3 regions of the Mesorhizobium sp. CA10 genome follow, and region 2 is predicted to be linked to each of the others. Evidence: predicted binding sites of a transcription regulator. Region 2 holds the regulator's gene; each other region holds the start of a gene.

Region 1 (5,120 bases), on a different contig from region 2:
GGTGAAGACCTTGCCGCCGCCGAGGTCGAAGACGGCGCTGGCCGACGACCCCTGCCTGTACCAGGAATTCACGGGTTCCCATTCCTGGCAATAGACACTGGCCGGCTCGCCGGCGACCATGTAACGCGCGGCATCGAACGTGTGGATCGCCATGTCGAGCAAGAGCACATGGGCCATCTCCTCGCGAAAACCGCCGAAATGCGGCGCAACGAAAAAGTCCGCATGGATGCTGGTCGGCTTGCCGACGACGCCGGAATCCAGGAAGCGCCTGATGCGCCTGACATTGGCGACATAGCGGCGGTTCTGGACGACTGCATGGATGCGCCTCGCCTTGCGCGCTGCCTCGACGATGGCGCGCGCATTTTCGGGGCTGTCGGCCAGCGGCTTCTCGGTGAGCAGATGGCAGTTGTGGGCGAAGGCCGAAAGCGCGACCTCGCGACGGGCGGCGGGAACCACGACGTCGAACACGGCATCGGGCTTGGTCTGGTCGAGGACGGCGTCGAGGTTGGTGCCGATGACGGCGTTGGACAGCGCGTATTCGCGCGCCCTCGCCTGAGCCCGCTCGGCATCGAGGTCGACGAGGCCGACAATGGCGAGCCCGTCGATCTGCTTCACGGCATCGAGCCAGTGCTTGCTCATCGCTCCGCACCCGGCCAGGACGACCCTCATCATCCAGCGCTCCTCCTCCGCCGGTCCCTCCAGACCGGACGTCACGGCGTCCACGGCGTCGCCGTAAACGTTTTTCCGTAAACGTTTACGAGAACACACCCGATGGCGTAGAATGTCAACCGGCTGCTTGCAAAAATCGTCCCGAAGCCTTGGCCTGAGCGGCAGCCGGTGCTAGCCAAGGCAGGGGGAGAATCCGTCCTTGGCGTCAAGCATCCACGATCTCGCGCGTCACCTGAACATCTCGATCGGCACCGTGTCGCGCGCGCTGAACGGCCGTGCCGACGTCAATGCCGACACACGCCAGCGCGTGCTCGAAGCAGCCAGGAAGCTGAACTATTCGCCCAATCAGTCAGGCCGCAGTCTCAGGCAAGGCGCCACCCGCTCGATCGCCTTCATGCTGCAGCCGCATCCCGGCGACCAGCAATATGGCGAGCCGTTCTTCATCCCGTTCCTAACGGGCCTGCAGGCGCGGCTCGCCGAGCATGACCTGGATCTGATGGTCGTCATGGGTGAGCCGGGCCAATATCAGCAGGAGCGGTTGCGCCGCGTGGTCGAGACGCGCCGGGCCGACGCGGTCGTGTTGGCCAATACGCGAAGGGAAGACGATCGGATCGATTATCTCAGCAAGGCCGGCTTTCCCTTCGCCACGCTTGGCCGAAGTCAGTCCGGCGGCGACACGTATCCTTCACTCGATATCGATTTCGAGAGGGCGGGTGATGAAGCCGTCGACCGGCTGGTCGCGCGCGGCCACCGCCGCATTGCCGCTATCCGCCCTTCGCTTGATCTCAACTTCGGCTACCTGTTCCTCGACGGCTACCGCAAGGCACTGAAGCGGCACGGTATCGAGGTCGACCCCGACCTGATCGCCGACGGCTTCATCAACGAGACCGGCGGCTACCAGGTGACGCCGCAAGTAATGCGCTCCAGAAACCCGCCGACGGCGATCATCTTCAACAATGACGCGATGGCGCTCGGCGGCTGCAAGGCGCTGGCCGAGATGGGTATCAAGCCGGGCCACGACATGGCCGTGATCGTCATCGTCGACACGCCGCTCTGCCGCTACTTCTCGCCGACGCTGACCGCCTTCCGTCCGTCGCTGGAGCCCATGGGCCGGCGGCTGGCCGAGCTGCTGCTCGCTTCGCTTCCCGCATTCGCCGGCCCTGAGGGCACACGCATCATCCGCGAAGTCTGGCCGCTGGAGCTGATCGCAAGAGAGAGCGATTGAGCACCCCTTTCCCTTCTCCCCCTGTGGGAGAAGGTGGCCGAGCGAAGCTCGGTCGGATGAGGGGTGTTCCAGGGAAAGCCGGCGTCTCACTCCGCTGGAGCACCCCTCATCCGTCTCGGCGCTACGCGCCGATCCACCTTCTCCCACAAGGGGAGAAGGAAACTGTCACGCAACCATCACGTTCACGTCCTAGACCGCTCGACGGGAACCGGCTCGCCGCATCGCCGATGCGCGTTCCTTCCAGGCCGCTCTGCTCGTCAAGAAGGGGATATCGATGAAACATTTCAACCGGACCGTCGCGCTCGGCGCGGCACTCGCCTTGTTCACTTCCCTGACCCCGGCGCTCGCCGACGGCGTCGCTTACGTCAACAAGGGGCTCGTCGGCATCGGCCGCATCCCGGCCAACCAGAAGGACAAGTTCGGCGAGACCTTCGGTTCAGGTTCCGGCATGGCGATCGATACCAAATCCTGGACGCGTGAAGGGGCCACCTACAGGGGTTCGCTCTGGTTGCTGCCGGACCGCGGCTACAATGTCGTCGGAACCACAGATTATCGCCCGCGCCTCAACACCATCTCGATCGAGCTGGCCCCGACCGCTCCTGGCGCAGCGCCCGCTGCCGGACAGGAACAGTCGGGCGTCAAAGCGACGCTCGCCGACACGATGCTTCTGACCGACGACAAGGGCGCCGACGCCACCGGCCTCGATCCGTTGAACGGCGTGCGCGCCGCCGCCGGCGACATGCCGATGCTGCCTGGGGCCAATGGCAAGCTGGCGCTCGATGACGAAGCGATCGTGCGGCTGCCGGACGGCACGATGTTCATCTCCGACGAATATGGTCCCAACATCTACCGCTTCTCGGCCGAAGGCCGTCTGATGTCGGCGACCCAACCGCCCGCGGCTCTGGTGCCGATGCGCCACGGCAAGCCGAACTTCGCGTCCGACAACCCGGGCCCGGGCGCTGCCGAGCCCGATCCGAAGGATCCCGAAACCGGCCGCCAGAACAACCAGGGCCTCGAAGGCATGTCGATGACGCCGGACGGCAGGTTCCTGATCGCCGTGCTGCAGTCGGCGCCCCGCCAGGACGGCGGCGATTCCGGCTCGACCCGCCAGAACACCCGCGCGCTGGTTTACGACGCTTCCGATCTCGCCCATCTCAAGCTGGCGCATGAATATGTCGTGCCGCTGCCGGTATTCAAGGATGCCAAGGGCAAGACCAAGGTGGCCGCTCAGAGCGAGATCGTCGCACTCTCCGACAAGAGCTTTCTGATGCTGGCGCGCGACTCAGGCAACGGCCAGGGCGTCAAGGGCGACGAGTCGCTCTATCGCAAGATCGAGATCGTCGACCTCTCCGCCGCCACCGATATCGCCAACGGACCGTTCGACGCCGCCGACAAGCCGGTCGCGCCGAAGGGCATGCTCGATGCGTCGGTGACGCCGGCCAAGCTCACCTCGTTCATCGACATCAACGACAAGGGCGAGCTCGGCCGTTTCGGCCTGCACAATGGCGCGCCGAACGACAAGGACAACCTCTCGGAGAAGTGGGAGGCTATGTCGCTGGCGCCGGTGCTCGATCCGAAGCTGCCCGACGACTATTTCCTGTTCGTCGCCAACGACAACGACTTTCTCACCCAGGACGGCTTCCAGGTCGGCGCTACGTACAAAGCCGAGGACGGCGCCGATGTCGACACCACCTTCCTGGTCTATCAGGTCACCCTGCCCGGCCTTTCTGGAAACACCACTCAGTAATGGGATGCGGTCGGCTGCCGCGGCAGCCGACCCTTTTCTGAAGGGATGCATGAGCATCGGGCCTGCGATAGCATCGCGGGCCTGATTCATTTTCGGTGCTGTCATGGATGACAAGAAGCCCGCCCGCCGGCGGACCGGCGACCTGACCAGCGGTCCCATTCCGCGCACGCTGCTTTTGTTCGCCCTGCCGGTGCTGGGCTCCAACGTGTTGCAGTCGCTCAACGGCTCGATCAACGCGGTCTGGGTCGGCCGCTTCCTCGGCGAGGCGGCGCTGACGGCGACCTCCAACGCCAATCTGGTGCTGTTCCTCATCCTCGGCACCGTCTTCGGCATCGGCATGGCGGCAACCATCCTGGTAGCGCAATCGGTCGGCGCCCACGACCTGCCCGAGGCGAAGCGCATCGTCGGGACCAGCGCCACCTTCTTCTTTCTGGTCTCGGTCGTGTTCGCCGTCTGCGGCTGGATCTGGGTCGACGCCATCCTGACCGGGCTCGGCACGCCGGCCGATGCCTTGCCTTTGGCGCGCGCCTATTTGCGCATCATCTTCGTCGCCGTGCCGATGATGAACCTTTTATCCTTCGTCATGACCGTGCTGCGCGGCGCCGGCGACTCGCGAACCCCGTTCGTCTTCATGGCGCTGGCGGTCGTGCTCGACGTCGTGCTCAATCCGCTGCTGATCCGCGGCATCGGCCCCTTTCCCGAGCTCGGCATTGCCGGCTCGGCAATGTCGACGCTTGTTGGCCAGACGGTGGGCGTGATCGCCATCCTGATTGTGCTTTATGTGCGCAAACATCCGCTGCGGCTGGCGGGCAGCGATCTCGCGCTGCTGCGGCCCGACCCGAAATTGCTGCGCATCGTCGTCTCCAAGGGCATCCCGATGGGGCTGCAGATGATCGTCATCTCGGCGGCGGCGTTGACCGTGATGGGCATCGTCAATTCCTACGGCTCCCAGGTAGCCGCCGCTTACGGCATCGCCGCGCAGCTCTGGACCTACATCCAGATGCCGGCTCTGGCGATCGGCGCCGCCGTCTCCTCGATGGCGGCGCAGAATGTCGGCGCCGGGCGCTGGGACCGCATCGGCAGGGTCGCGGCGTCGGGCGTCGGCTTCAACCTGGTGCTGACCGGCGCGCTGGTGGCGCTGCTTTTCATCTTCGACCGCGCGGTGCTCAGTCTCTTTCTCAGCACTGACAGCGCCGCGATCGACATCGCCGCCCACATAAACAAGGTGGCATCCTGGTCGTTCATCCTGTTCGGCGTCACGATCGTGCTGTTCGCCACGGTGCGCGCCACCGGCGCTGTCATGCCGCCGCTGATCATCCTGATCATCTCGGTGTTGATCATTCGCACCGGCTTTGCCTATTCCATGCGCAGCGTCATCGGCCAGGAGGCGCTGTGGTGGAGCTTTCCGGCAGGTTCGATCGCCTCGCTGGCGCTCGCCGCCGCCTATTACCGCTTCGGCCGCTGGCGCACGATGCACAT
Region 2 (5,120 bases):
CTCGGCCGCGCGCTCGGCGAGACGATGGCCGTCACCTTCGTCATCGGCAACGCGCACCGCATCAGCGCCTCGCTGTTTGCGCCGGGCACGACGATCTCGGCGACCATCGCCAACGAATTCACCGAAGCCGATGGCAACCTCTATACATCCTCGCTGGTATCGCTCGGCCTGATCCTGTTCATCATCACCTTCATCATCCTCGCGCTCGCACGCTACATGCTGTTGCGCATCGATAGCCGCACGGGAGCCTGACCGATGTCGACTGCCGCATCGCTTCACCAAAGTCGCAAGCGCAAGAATGCCGTGATGATGACGCTGTGCGTCGTCGCGGCGGGCATCGGGCTGGCCTGGCTGGCGCTGATTCTCGGCGCCCTGCTCTACAAGGGGCTTTCCGGGGTGTCGCTTTCGGTATTCACAGAAATGACGCCGCCGCCCGGCGATGCCGGCGGCCTGCTCAATGCCATCTACGGCAGCATCGTCATGACGATCATCGGTATCATCGTCGGCACGCCGATCGGCGTGCTGGCCGGCACCTACATGGCCGAATACGGACGCTTCTCGAAGCTCACGACGGTGGTGCGCTTCATCAACGACATCCTCTTGTCGGCGCCGTCGATCATCATCGGCCTGTTCGTCTACGAGCTGATGGTCCGACCGATGGGGCACTTCTCGGCGATTGCCGGCGCGGTCGCGCTGTCGATCCTGGTGATCCCCGTCGTGGTGCGCACCACCGAGGACATGCTGAACCTTGTGCCCAACGCGCTGCGCGAAGCAGGCACCGCCATCGGAGCACCGCGCTGGGTGGTGATCCGCTCGGTTGCCTATCGCGCGGCGCTCTCCGGCATCGTCACCGGCATCCTTTTGGCGATCGCCCGCATCTCCGGCGAGACGGCGCCGCTTCTCTTCACCGCGCTCAACAACCAGTTCTGGTCGAGCAATCTCAATGCGCCGATGGCCAGCCTGCCGGTAACCATCTTCCAGTTCGCTCTCAGCCCTTACGAGGAATGGCAGCAACTGGCCTGGACGGGCGCTCTCATAATCACCCTGACGGTTCTCGGGCTGAGCATCATCGCCCGCAGCCTAACCGGACGCAGAGAGGACAGATGAAACCGATGTTGTCCACCGACCTGAACGCAGCCGACACGACCGTCGAGAAGGCCAAGATCGAGGTCAAGAACCTCAATTTCTACTATGGCCAGTCGAAGGCGCTGAAGGACATCAACCTGTCCCTGCCCGAGCGCAGCGTGACCGCATTCATCGGCCCGTCGGGCTGCGGGAAGTCGACGCTGCTGCGCGTGCTCAACCGCATCTACGAGCTCTATCCGAAACAGAGCGCCGAGGGCCAGGTGCTGCTCGACGGCAAGAACATCCTCGACCGCTCGCAGGACCTCAACCTGCTGCGCACCAAGATCGGCATGGTGTTCCAGAAGCCGACGCCGTTCCCGATGTCGATCTACGAGAACATCGCTTTCGGCGTCAGGCTCTATGAGAAGATCAGCAAGGCCGAGATGGACAGCCGCGTCGAGCAGGCGCTGAAGCGCGCAGCACTCTGGAACGAGGTCAAGGACAAGCTCAACGCCAGCGGCCTCAGCCTCTCGGGCGGCCAGCAGCAGCGCCTGTGCATCGCCCGTACCGTTGCGGTGAAGCCCGAGGTCATCCTGCTCGACGAGCCGGCCTCGGCGCTCGATCCGCTGTCGACCGCCAAGATCGAGGAACTGATCGACGAGCTGCAGGCCGACTACACGATCGTCATCGTCACCCACAACATGCAGCAGGCGGCGCGCGTGTCGCGGCAGACGGCGTTCATGTATCTGGGCGAGCTGGTGGAGTTCGACCGGACCGAGAAGATCTTCACCTCGCCCCGCGAAAAGCGCACGCAGGACTACATCACCGGCCGCTTCGGCTGAGCTCATACGAGGACATCATCATGGCCGAACATACCGTCGCTTCCTTCGACGAGGATCTGAGGCAGATCAGCCGGCTCATCAACGACATGGGCGATCTCGCCGCCTCCATGGTCGGCGCTTCGACCAAGGCCCTGCTTGAGACCGACAATGCCATGGCGCAGCGTGTCGTTTCCGACGATGCCATCATGGACGCGCGCCAGCGCGAGCTCGACGACCGCGCCATCACGCTGATCGCCAAGCGCCAGCCGATGGCCGACGACCTTCGCAACGTGGTCGGCTCGATCCGCATGGCGGGCGACCTCGAACGCATCGGCGATCTCGCCAAGAACATCGCCAAGCGCGTCGGTTCGGTCGGCGTCAGCGCCGCGCCGCGCGACCTCACGCACTCGATCGATTCCATGGCCCAGCTGGTGCTGATCCAGGTCCAAGCCGTGATCCAGGAATATACGGTGGGCGACGCCACGGCGCTGGCCAAGCTTCGCAACGACGACGAGCGCATCGACGTCAAATACACATCCGTCTTCCGGGAGCTCCTGACCTACATGATGGAAGACCCGCGCAACATCACCGCCTGCACGCATCTTCTGTTCTGCGCCAAGAATCTCGAGCGCATCGGCGACCATGTGACCAACATCGCCGAGAACGCCTATTATGTGCTGACCGGCACGCAATTGCCCGCGAATCGTCCCAAGCAGGACGAGACGACAATGTCGGCGCCGGCGGCCTGACGAAGGGTATCTGCCAATGATCGCGCCACGCATCATGGTGGTGGAGGACGAGGAGCCGCTTGGGGTGCTGCTCCGCTACAATCTCGAATCCGAGGGTTACCAGGTCGAAGTGGTGACCCGCGGCGACGAGGCCGAAATCCGCCTTCAGGAGAACGTTCCCGACCTGCTCGTGCTCGACTGGATGGTGCCGGCGGTTTCCGGCATCGAGCTCTGCCGGCGCCTCAGGATGCGGCCCGAGACCGAGCGGCTGCCGATCATCATGCTGACGGCGCGGGGCGAGGAAAGCGACCGTGTGCGCGGCCTCTCGACCGGCGCCGACGACTATCTGGTCAAGCCGTTCTCGACGCCGGAGTTCATGGCGCGCGTCAAGGCGCTGCTGCGCCGCGCCAAGCCGGAGGTGCTGTCCAGCGTGCTCAAGGTCGGCGACATCGTGCTCGACCGCGAGTCGCACCGCGTCTACCGCAAGAAGAGCGAGATCAGGCTCGGCCCGACCGAGTTCCGCCTGCTCGAATTCATGATGCGCCACCCCGGCCGCGTGTTCTCGCGCAGCCAGCTGCTCGACAATGTCTGGGGCGAGACGATCTATATCGACGAGCGCACCGTCGACGTGCATGTCGGCCGCCTGCGCAAAGCCGTCAACAACGGCCGCATGCCGGATGTCATCCGCACCATCCGTGGGGCGGGTTATGCGATCAGGGAAGATTAGGCTCAGGGCGCCGAAGTCCTGACGGGCCAAGCACTTCCAACATCCAAGCTGGTGGGCACCCGGGACGCTTGTGCTTCGTCATCCACGGGCGGAGCAAGGGGCGCAGCGACGCGCGCAGACCCGAGGATCCATTCCGTGATGTCGATGCGTTGCGACAGTCCAGAATTCTGTGCCGCTGCGCTCGACGCGTGAGGTAGCGGCATGGATTCCAGGGTCTCCGCGACGAAGCTTCGCTCCTGCTCCGCCCTGGAATGACGAAGCTGCGGGGCCTTCGCTAATTTCAAGCGTCTGCTGCTGTCCCCGGACCTCTTCAAGGCTGCCTCAGGCCACGTTCTTTCCCGTCCCCACTCTTGCTTGGCCTCCGGGCGCGAAAATCTCCTGGTCGACGAAGGTCAGCGCGCGCATGGCGCAGCCTTCGCGGATCAGCGGCAGTTCGTTCGGCTCGGTGTCGAAGGAGATCGATTCGGAGTGCTGGCCGCCGGCCGTCTGGGCGATCGCCTCGCGCAGCGCCGGCTCGATCAGGTCGAAGGCGGCCGCGCTGACGCCGACCATGGCGACAGGCGCCGGGTCGATGAGGGCGAACAGGCTGCCGAGACCGAAACCAAGCGCTTCGCCGGCCCGGCGATAAGCCTCCCGTTCGGGGCCGTCCCTCTCGCGCGCCTTCGCGGCAAGGGCCCGCATGTCGGCGTCGCCGACGTCGACCGGCTCGGCGTCCTCGCTCATTTTCATGGCGCTGCGCCAGATCGCGTAATTGCCGGCATAGGCCTCGACGCAGCCGCGGCGGCCGCAGCGGCAAAGCGCCCCGCCCGGGCGGTGGATCATGTGGCCGAACTCGCCGCCGGAGGAATGCGTGCCGGTGAACAGCGCACCCTTGAGCACGAGACCCATGCCGATGCCGTGCGACAACAGGATGGCGATGAAGTCGTCACGATAGCGCTCCGGGTCGCGCCATTGCAGCGCCACCGCCATCATGTTGCAGTCATTCTCCATGGTGGCGGAGATGCCGAATTCCTTCTCGAGAATGTCGGCGAAAGGAATGTCGGTCAGCGGCGTTATCGGCGACCACAGCATGGCGCGTGCATTAGAATCAGTGATGCCCTGAATGCCCATGGCGATGCGGGCGACGCTGCCAATGTCGAGGTCGGGATCCTGCAGCCGGCGCCGCACGATCGCCACGCATTCGCCGATCAGCTCGTCGCGGGGCATGACAAGCGTGTCCAGGCGCTGCTGCTCCTCGGCAACAACCTGGCCGGCATAATCGATCACGGCGACCGACAGGAAGTTCAGCGACAACACCACGGTCAGCACCGCGGCGGCTTCAGGGTTCAGCGCCAGGCCGATCTGCGGCCGGCCGCGCTTCAACGCCGTCGGCTCGCTGGCCTTGCTTTCGGTGAGAATGCCCTCTTGGATCAGGTCGGCGGAGATCGCCGAAATGGTCGAGTGGCTGAGCCCGGTGGTGGCGGCAATTTCGGTCCGTGATGGCTGACCGGCGCGGCGTACCGCCGAAATCACCATGGCGCGATTGCGCCGGCGCAAATCGTCATGGCGGATTCCGACCGACATCGTTTCGCACGTCCTCCCCGGTCATCGCGGCCTTGTGATAATGCCATGGCCTGTCGCTGACACGCTAGGGATTGTGGCAGAAGCCAGGGGCCATGTCATTATTTATTGCGGATGCCGAAAAAAATGCCTGAGCCCATCAAAACCCATCAGAATCTCGGTTGACAGCGCTGTTGTGCTGGACCACTATTTTTTTGAGGCTCGAAAAAAAAGCCTCTG
Region 3 (5,120 bases), on a different contig from region 2:
CGATGAGTGTTCGCCACTTCACCGATCTGTCCGCCGTTTCCGCGGGCGACCTGCGCATCATGCTGGACGACGCGGTGGCGCGAAAGACCAGGCTCAAGGCGGGCGAGCGTTCAAAACCGCTCGACGGCAAGGTGCTGGCCATGATCTTCGACAAGCCGTCGACGCGCACGCGCGTGTCCTTCGATGTCGGCATGCGCCAGCTCGGCGGCGAGACCATCATGTTGACCGGCACCGAGATGCAGCTCGGCCGTTCGGAGACCATCGCCGACACGGCGAAAGTGCTGTCGCGCTACGTCGACGCCATCATGATCCGCACCACCTCGCACGACCGGCTGCTGGAGCTCACCGAGAACGCCACCGTTCCGGTCATCAACGGGCTGACCGACGACACGCATCCCTGCCAGCTCATGGCCGACATCATGACCTTTGAGGAGCATCGCGGTCCGGTGTCCGGCAAGACCTTCGCCTGGACCGGCGACGGCAACAATGTGCTGCATTCGCTCTTGGAGGCCTCGGCGCGGTTTAGCTTCAACCTCAATGTCGCGGTGCCGGAAGGCAGCGAGCCTTTCGAGAAATATGTCGACTGGTCGAAAGCCAATGGCGGCAAGGTCCGGTTTTCCAGGTCCGCCGAGGAAGCCGTCGACCAGGCCGACTGCGTCGTCACCGACAGCTGGGTCTCCATGGGCCAGGAGCATCGCGCCCGCGGCCACAACGTCTTCCTGCCCTATCAGGTCAATGCGGCGCTGATGGCGAAAGCCAAGCCCGATGCATTGTTCATGCACTGCCTGCCGGCGCATCGCGGTGAGGAGGTCACCGACGAGGTGATCGACGGCCCGCATTCGGTGGTCTTCGACGAGGCCGAGAACCGGCTGCACGCCCAGAAGGCAGTGCTGGCCTGGTGTCTGGGCGCGTGAGAAGGGCCGGACCTGACCGCTTCCGGCCCGATCGGGCTCAACTTGATCTGGGGACATGTGATGCCTATTTGCGGGCCATCACGTAAATCGAACGCGCTTCGATGCATGCGGCTCACCGGGCGGCATGGCTGCGCCCCGGAGTATTGTCATGTTGGAAACCCAGACCTTGGCTGAGCATAAACCCCAACTCGGTGAATTCGGCTTCGCCGGCGACGATCATGTCGTGCCTTATGAGGTCGCGCCGCTCGATGTGCGCGGCCGCACCGTGCAGCTCGGGCCGATGCTCGACGCTATTCTGAGCCGCCACGATTACCCTGAGCCGGTCGCCCGCCTGCTGGCGGAAGCCTGCGTGCTCACCGTGCTGCTCGGCACTTCGCTGAAGTTCGAAGGCAAGTTCATCCTGCAGACCCGCACCGACGGTCCGGTCGACATGCTGGTGGCCGATTTCACCACGCCGCATGCGCTGCGCGCCTATGCGCGCTTCGATGCCGACCGGCTGCAGGCGCTGACCGCCGCCGGCGAGACCTCGCAGCAGACGCTGCTCGGCGACGGCGTCTTGGCGTTGACGATCGACCAGGGCGCACATACGCAGCGCTACCAAGGCATCGTCCAGCTCGACGGCACCTCGCTCGAGGACGCCGCGCGCACCTATTTCCGGCAGTCGGAGCAGATCCCGACCGATATCAAGATGTCGGTCGCCAAGCTGGTCACGCCCGGCCCGGCCGGCGCGCGCGAGCAATGGCGTGCCGGCGGCATCCTGGCGCAATTCCTGCCGCAATCGCCGGAGCGCATGCGCGTTCCCGATATTTCCGGCGGCGACGGCGATCCGCGTGACGTTGCGGACCAGCCGGCCGACAATTCCTGGCAGGAGTTGCTGGCGCTGCTCGGCACGATCGAGCCGACCGAGTTGATCGATCCGACCGTGGGCGCCGAGCGGTTGCTCTACCGGCTGTTCCACGAACACGGCGTGCGCGTTTTCCGCGGCGTCCCTGTCGCCGACCAGTGCTCCTGCTCGCGCGACAAGATCCGCGGCATTCTCGAAGGCTTTTCGGCTGAGGAGATCAAGGAATCGACCGAGGAGGGCGGCATCCATGTCGCCTGCGAGTTCTGCTCGACCCAATACGACTTCGACCCGGCTGAATTCGCGAAGTGATCTCTCTTCCTTCTCCCCGTTCCACGGGGAGAAGGTGCCCGAAGGGCGGATGAGGGCGGCGCCAACGTTGGCGATCATAGCGACACGCTGGCGACGCGGTCGTCCGCCTCAAGGAAAATCTCAGAAGGCCGGCGCCGCCCCTCATTGCCCAGCCGGGCATTTCTCCCGTGAAACGCGGAGAAAGAGGCTGTCGCCGACGTCTAATTCACCGTGCGCCTTGTTCCCGGCATATCGAGCGAGAAAGCCGGAATGGCGATATCGAACGTCTCGCCGCGGCCGTTGCGCATCGTGTAGTGGCCGACCATGATGCCTGATGGCGTCGAGAGCGGGCAGCCCGAGGTGTACTGGTAGCTGTCGCCGGGATTGAGTTCCGGCTGGTCGCCGACGACGCCGGCGCCGCGCACCTCCTCGACCCGGCCCTGACCGTCGGTGATGTGCCAGTAGCGCGACACAAGCTGCACGAACTCGTCGGAGCGGTTGTCGATCGTCACCTGATAGCCCCAGACATAGCGGTTCTCGGACGGATCGGAGCGGTCCTCCAGATAGAAGGGCCTGACCAGCACTTCGATGTTGCGCGTCACTGCGCGATACATGGGCCACTCCGGTTGCCGCCGCGGAACATATGTCACGCTCCGCTCTTGATAGGCGCAGCGCCGACCATCCTGCCAGCCTTGTAAGCGCAGGTGCCGAAAAACAATGTCATTTAAGTGACACATGACAATGTTGGTGTGCACAAACCTGCCGGGCGACTCGGACGCTCTGTAAACAGTTGAAACGGCCGCGTGCGGCCTAAAGCAATTCTAGGAAAAGCGCGAGCGGTTAGGCTCGGCGCCTTCGCCGTAGCCCTCGTCCGGAATCGCGTGAAAACAAGGAGATGGAGTGGGTCGCCGTTTGCGTGAAACGGTGAAACTCTCTGTCGGGAGTGACCAGATCTCGATGGAACTGACTATCGCAGCCGGCCTGGCTTCGTCAGCGCTTCTTTCCTTCAATCTCGCCAGCATCCTGCTCGCCTCGTCGCAGCTGAAGCGGCGGCATGTCATCGCGCCGCCCCCCGGCGCGCGGCCGCCGGTCTCCATCATCGTGCCGTCGCGTGGCGTCGAGCCGTTCACGCCGGAAACCTTGCAGCGCGCCTTCTCGCTCGATTGGCCGCGCTACGAGCTGATCTTCTGCGTCGCGCATGCCGAAGACCCGGTGGTCAAGCTGATCGATGCGGCGATCGCGCGCTGCCCGAAGGTTCCGGCGCGGCTGCTGATCGGCGACGATCGTGTCAGCGCCAATCCCAAGCTCAACAACTGCGTCAAGGGCTGGCAGGCGGCGCGACACGATTGGGTGATCCTCGCCGATTCCAACGTGCTGATGCCGAGAGACTATGTCCAGCACCTGATGGCGGCATGGCGGCCGGATACCGGCCTCGTCTGCTCGACGCCGATCGGCTCGCGGCCGGACGGGTTTTGGGCCGAAGTCGAATGCGCCTTCCTCAACACGCTGCAGGCGCGTTGGCAGTATGCCGGCGAGGCGCTTGGCCTTGGCTTCGCCCAGGGCAAGAGTATGCTGTGGAACAAGGCGATGCTCGATGCCAATGGCGGCATCCAGGCCTTGGCCGCCGAGATCGCCGAGGACGCGGCGGCCACCAAGCTGGTCAACGGCCTGGGGCTTAATGTCAACCTCGTCGCCTCCCCGTTCGAGCAGCCGCTCGGCCAGCGCAGGTTCGCCGAGATCTGGTCGCGCCAGACGCGCTGGGCGCGGCTGCGGCGGGTTACGTTCCCTCTGTTCTTCGCGCCGGAGATACTGACTGGCGCTGCGGTGCCGCTGCTGCTGGCGCTGATTGCAGCGGCAAGCGCCGGCGTCAGCCTGCCCACGACGGCCTTGGGCGTGCTGGCGATCGCCTACCTGCCGGAATGGCTGCTGGCCTTTGCGAAGGGCTGGTATTTGTCGCCGCGCAGCATCACCGCGATGATCGTGCGCGATGCCCTGCTGCCGGCCATCTGGGCGCGCGCCTGGTTCGGCGGCGCCGTCGAATGGCGCGGCAACGCCATGACCATCCGCACCAAGGCGATGACCGAGCTGGAGGAGCTCGCCTAGAGCAATTCCAGGAAAAGTGTGAAACGGTTTTCCGTCCGGAATTGCGGCTCTGGAAGGCTCGGGCCGCGGCGTTCTCAGCCTTCTATTTTGCTGCCTTCAGCGCCTGTTCCACGTCTTCCAGCAGATCGTCGCTGTCCTCCAGGCCGACGGAGAGCCTCAGCGTCCCTGGCCCGATGCCGAGCTCGGCGCGGGCCTCGTCGCTCAGGTTCTTGTGCGTCGTGGTCGCCGGATGGGTGATCAGGCTCTTGGCGTCACCGAGATTGTTCGAGATCAGCACGATGTCGAGCGCGTTCTGGAAGGCAAAGGCCGCCTGCTTGCCGCCTTTGACGTCGAGGCAGATCAGCGTCGAGCCTCCCGACATCTGCTTCTTGACGATATCCGCTTGCGGATGATCGGCGCGGCCCGGATAGATGACGCGGGCGATCTCCGGCCGCTCGGCCAGGAAATCGGCGATCTTGCCGGCGCTCTCCGTCTGCTGGCGCACGCGTAGCGGCAGCGTCTCCAGGCCTTTGAGCAGCGTCCAAGCGTTGAAGGGCGACAGGCTCGGGCCGGTGTGGCGGAAATAGTCGTGAAGGTTCTCTTCGATCCACTTCTTGTCAGACAGGATGACGCCGCCCAGGCAGCGGCCCTGGCCGTCTATGTGCTTGGTCGCCGAATAGACGACGATATGGGCGCCGAGCTGCAGCGGCTTCTGCTGCAGCGGCGTGGCGAAGACATTGTCGACGATCAGCCTGGCGCCGATCGAATTGGCGAGCCTGGCGACGGCGGCGATGTCGACCACCTCCAGCGTCGGGTTGGTCGGGCTTTCCAGGAAGAACAGCTTGGTGTTCGGCCTTACCGCCTTTTCCCAATTGGCGATGTCGGTTCCGTCGACCAGCGTCGCCTGGATGCCGTAGCGCGGCGCCAGCGTCTCGACCACCCAGCGGCAGGAGCCGAACAGGGCGCGCGCCGCGACGATATGATCTCCGGCC

Evidence for each region. The regulator PhoB, encoded in region 2, activates phosphate uptake and scavenging genes when phosphate is short. The targets are predictions, from matches to a motif close to TGTCATNNANCTGTCAT.
Region 1: LB535_RS16195 (esterase-like activity of phytase family protein) is a predicted target of PhoB. The motif match lies at 2,058-2,074, and genes of this name have one in related genera.
Region 3: LB535_RS15905 (ceramide glucosyltransferase) is a predicted target of PhoB. The motif match lies at 2,765-2,781, and genes of this name have one in related genera.

The regions. Positions count from the first base shown of each region.
Region 1 covers NZ_JAIUHV010000007.1:33,337-38,456, forward strand. The annotation lists gene LB535_RS16185 (Gfo/Idh/MocA family protein) at 1-672, opposite strand, end outside; gene LB535_RS16190 (LacI family DNA-binding transcriptional regulator) at 869-1,894, shown strand; gene LB535_RS16195 (esterase-like activity of phytase family protein) at 2,169-3,641, shown strand; gene LB535_RS16200 (MATE family efflux transporter) at 3,745-5,120, shown strand, end outside.
Region 2 covers NZ_JAIUHV010000009.1:158,587-163,706, reverse strand. The annotation lists gene pstC (phosphate ABC transporter permease subunit PstC) at 1-252, shown strand, start outside; gene pstA (phosphate ABC transporter permease PstA) at 256-1,107, shown strand; gene pstB (phosphate ABC transporter ATP-binding protein PstB) at 1,104-1,907, shown strand; gene phoU (phosphate signaling complex protein PhoU) at 1,928-2,635, shown strand; gene phoB (phosphate regulon transcriptional regulator PhoB) at 2,652-3,341, shown strand; gene LB535_RS19740 (ROK family protein) at 3,663-4,904, opposite strand.
Region 3 covers NZ_JAIUHV010000006.1:325,369-330,488, reverse strand. The annotation lists gene argF (ornithine carbamoyltransferase) at 3-914, shown strand; gene LB535_RS15915 (Hsp33 family molecular chaperone) at 1,039-2,067, shown strand; gene apaG (Co2+/Mg2+ efflux protein ApaG) at 2,268-2,660, opposite strand; gene LB535_RS15905 (ceramide glucosyltransferase) at 3,004-4,149, shown strand; gene LB535_RS15900 (O-succinylhomoserine sulfhydrylase) at 4,232-5,120, opposite strand, start outside.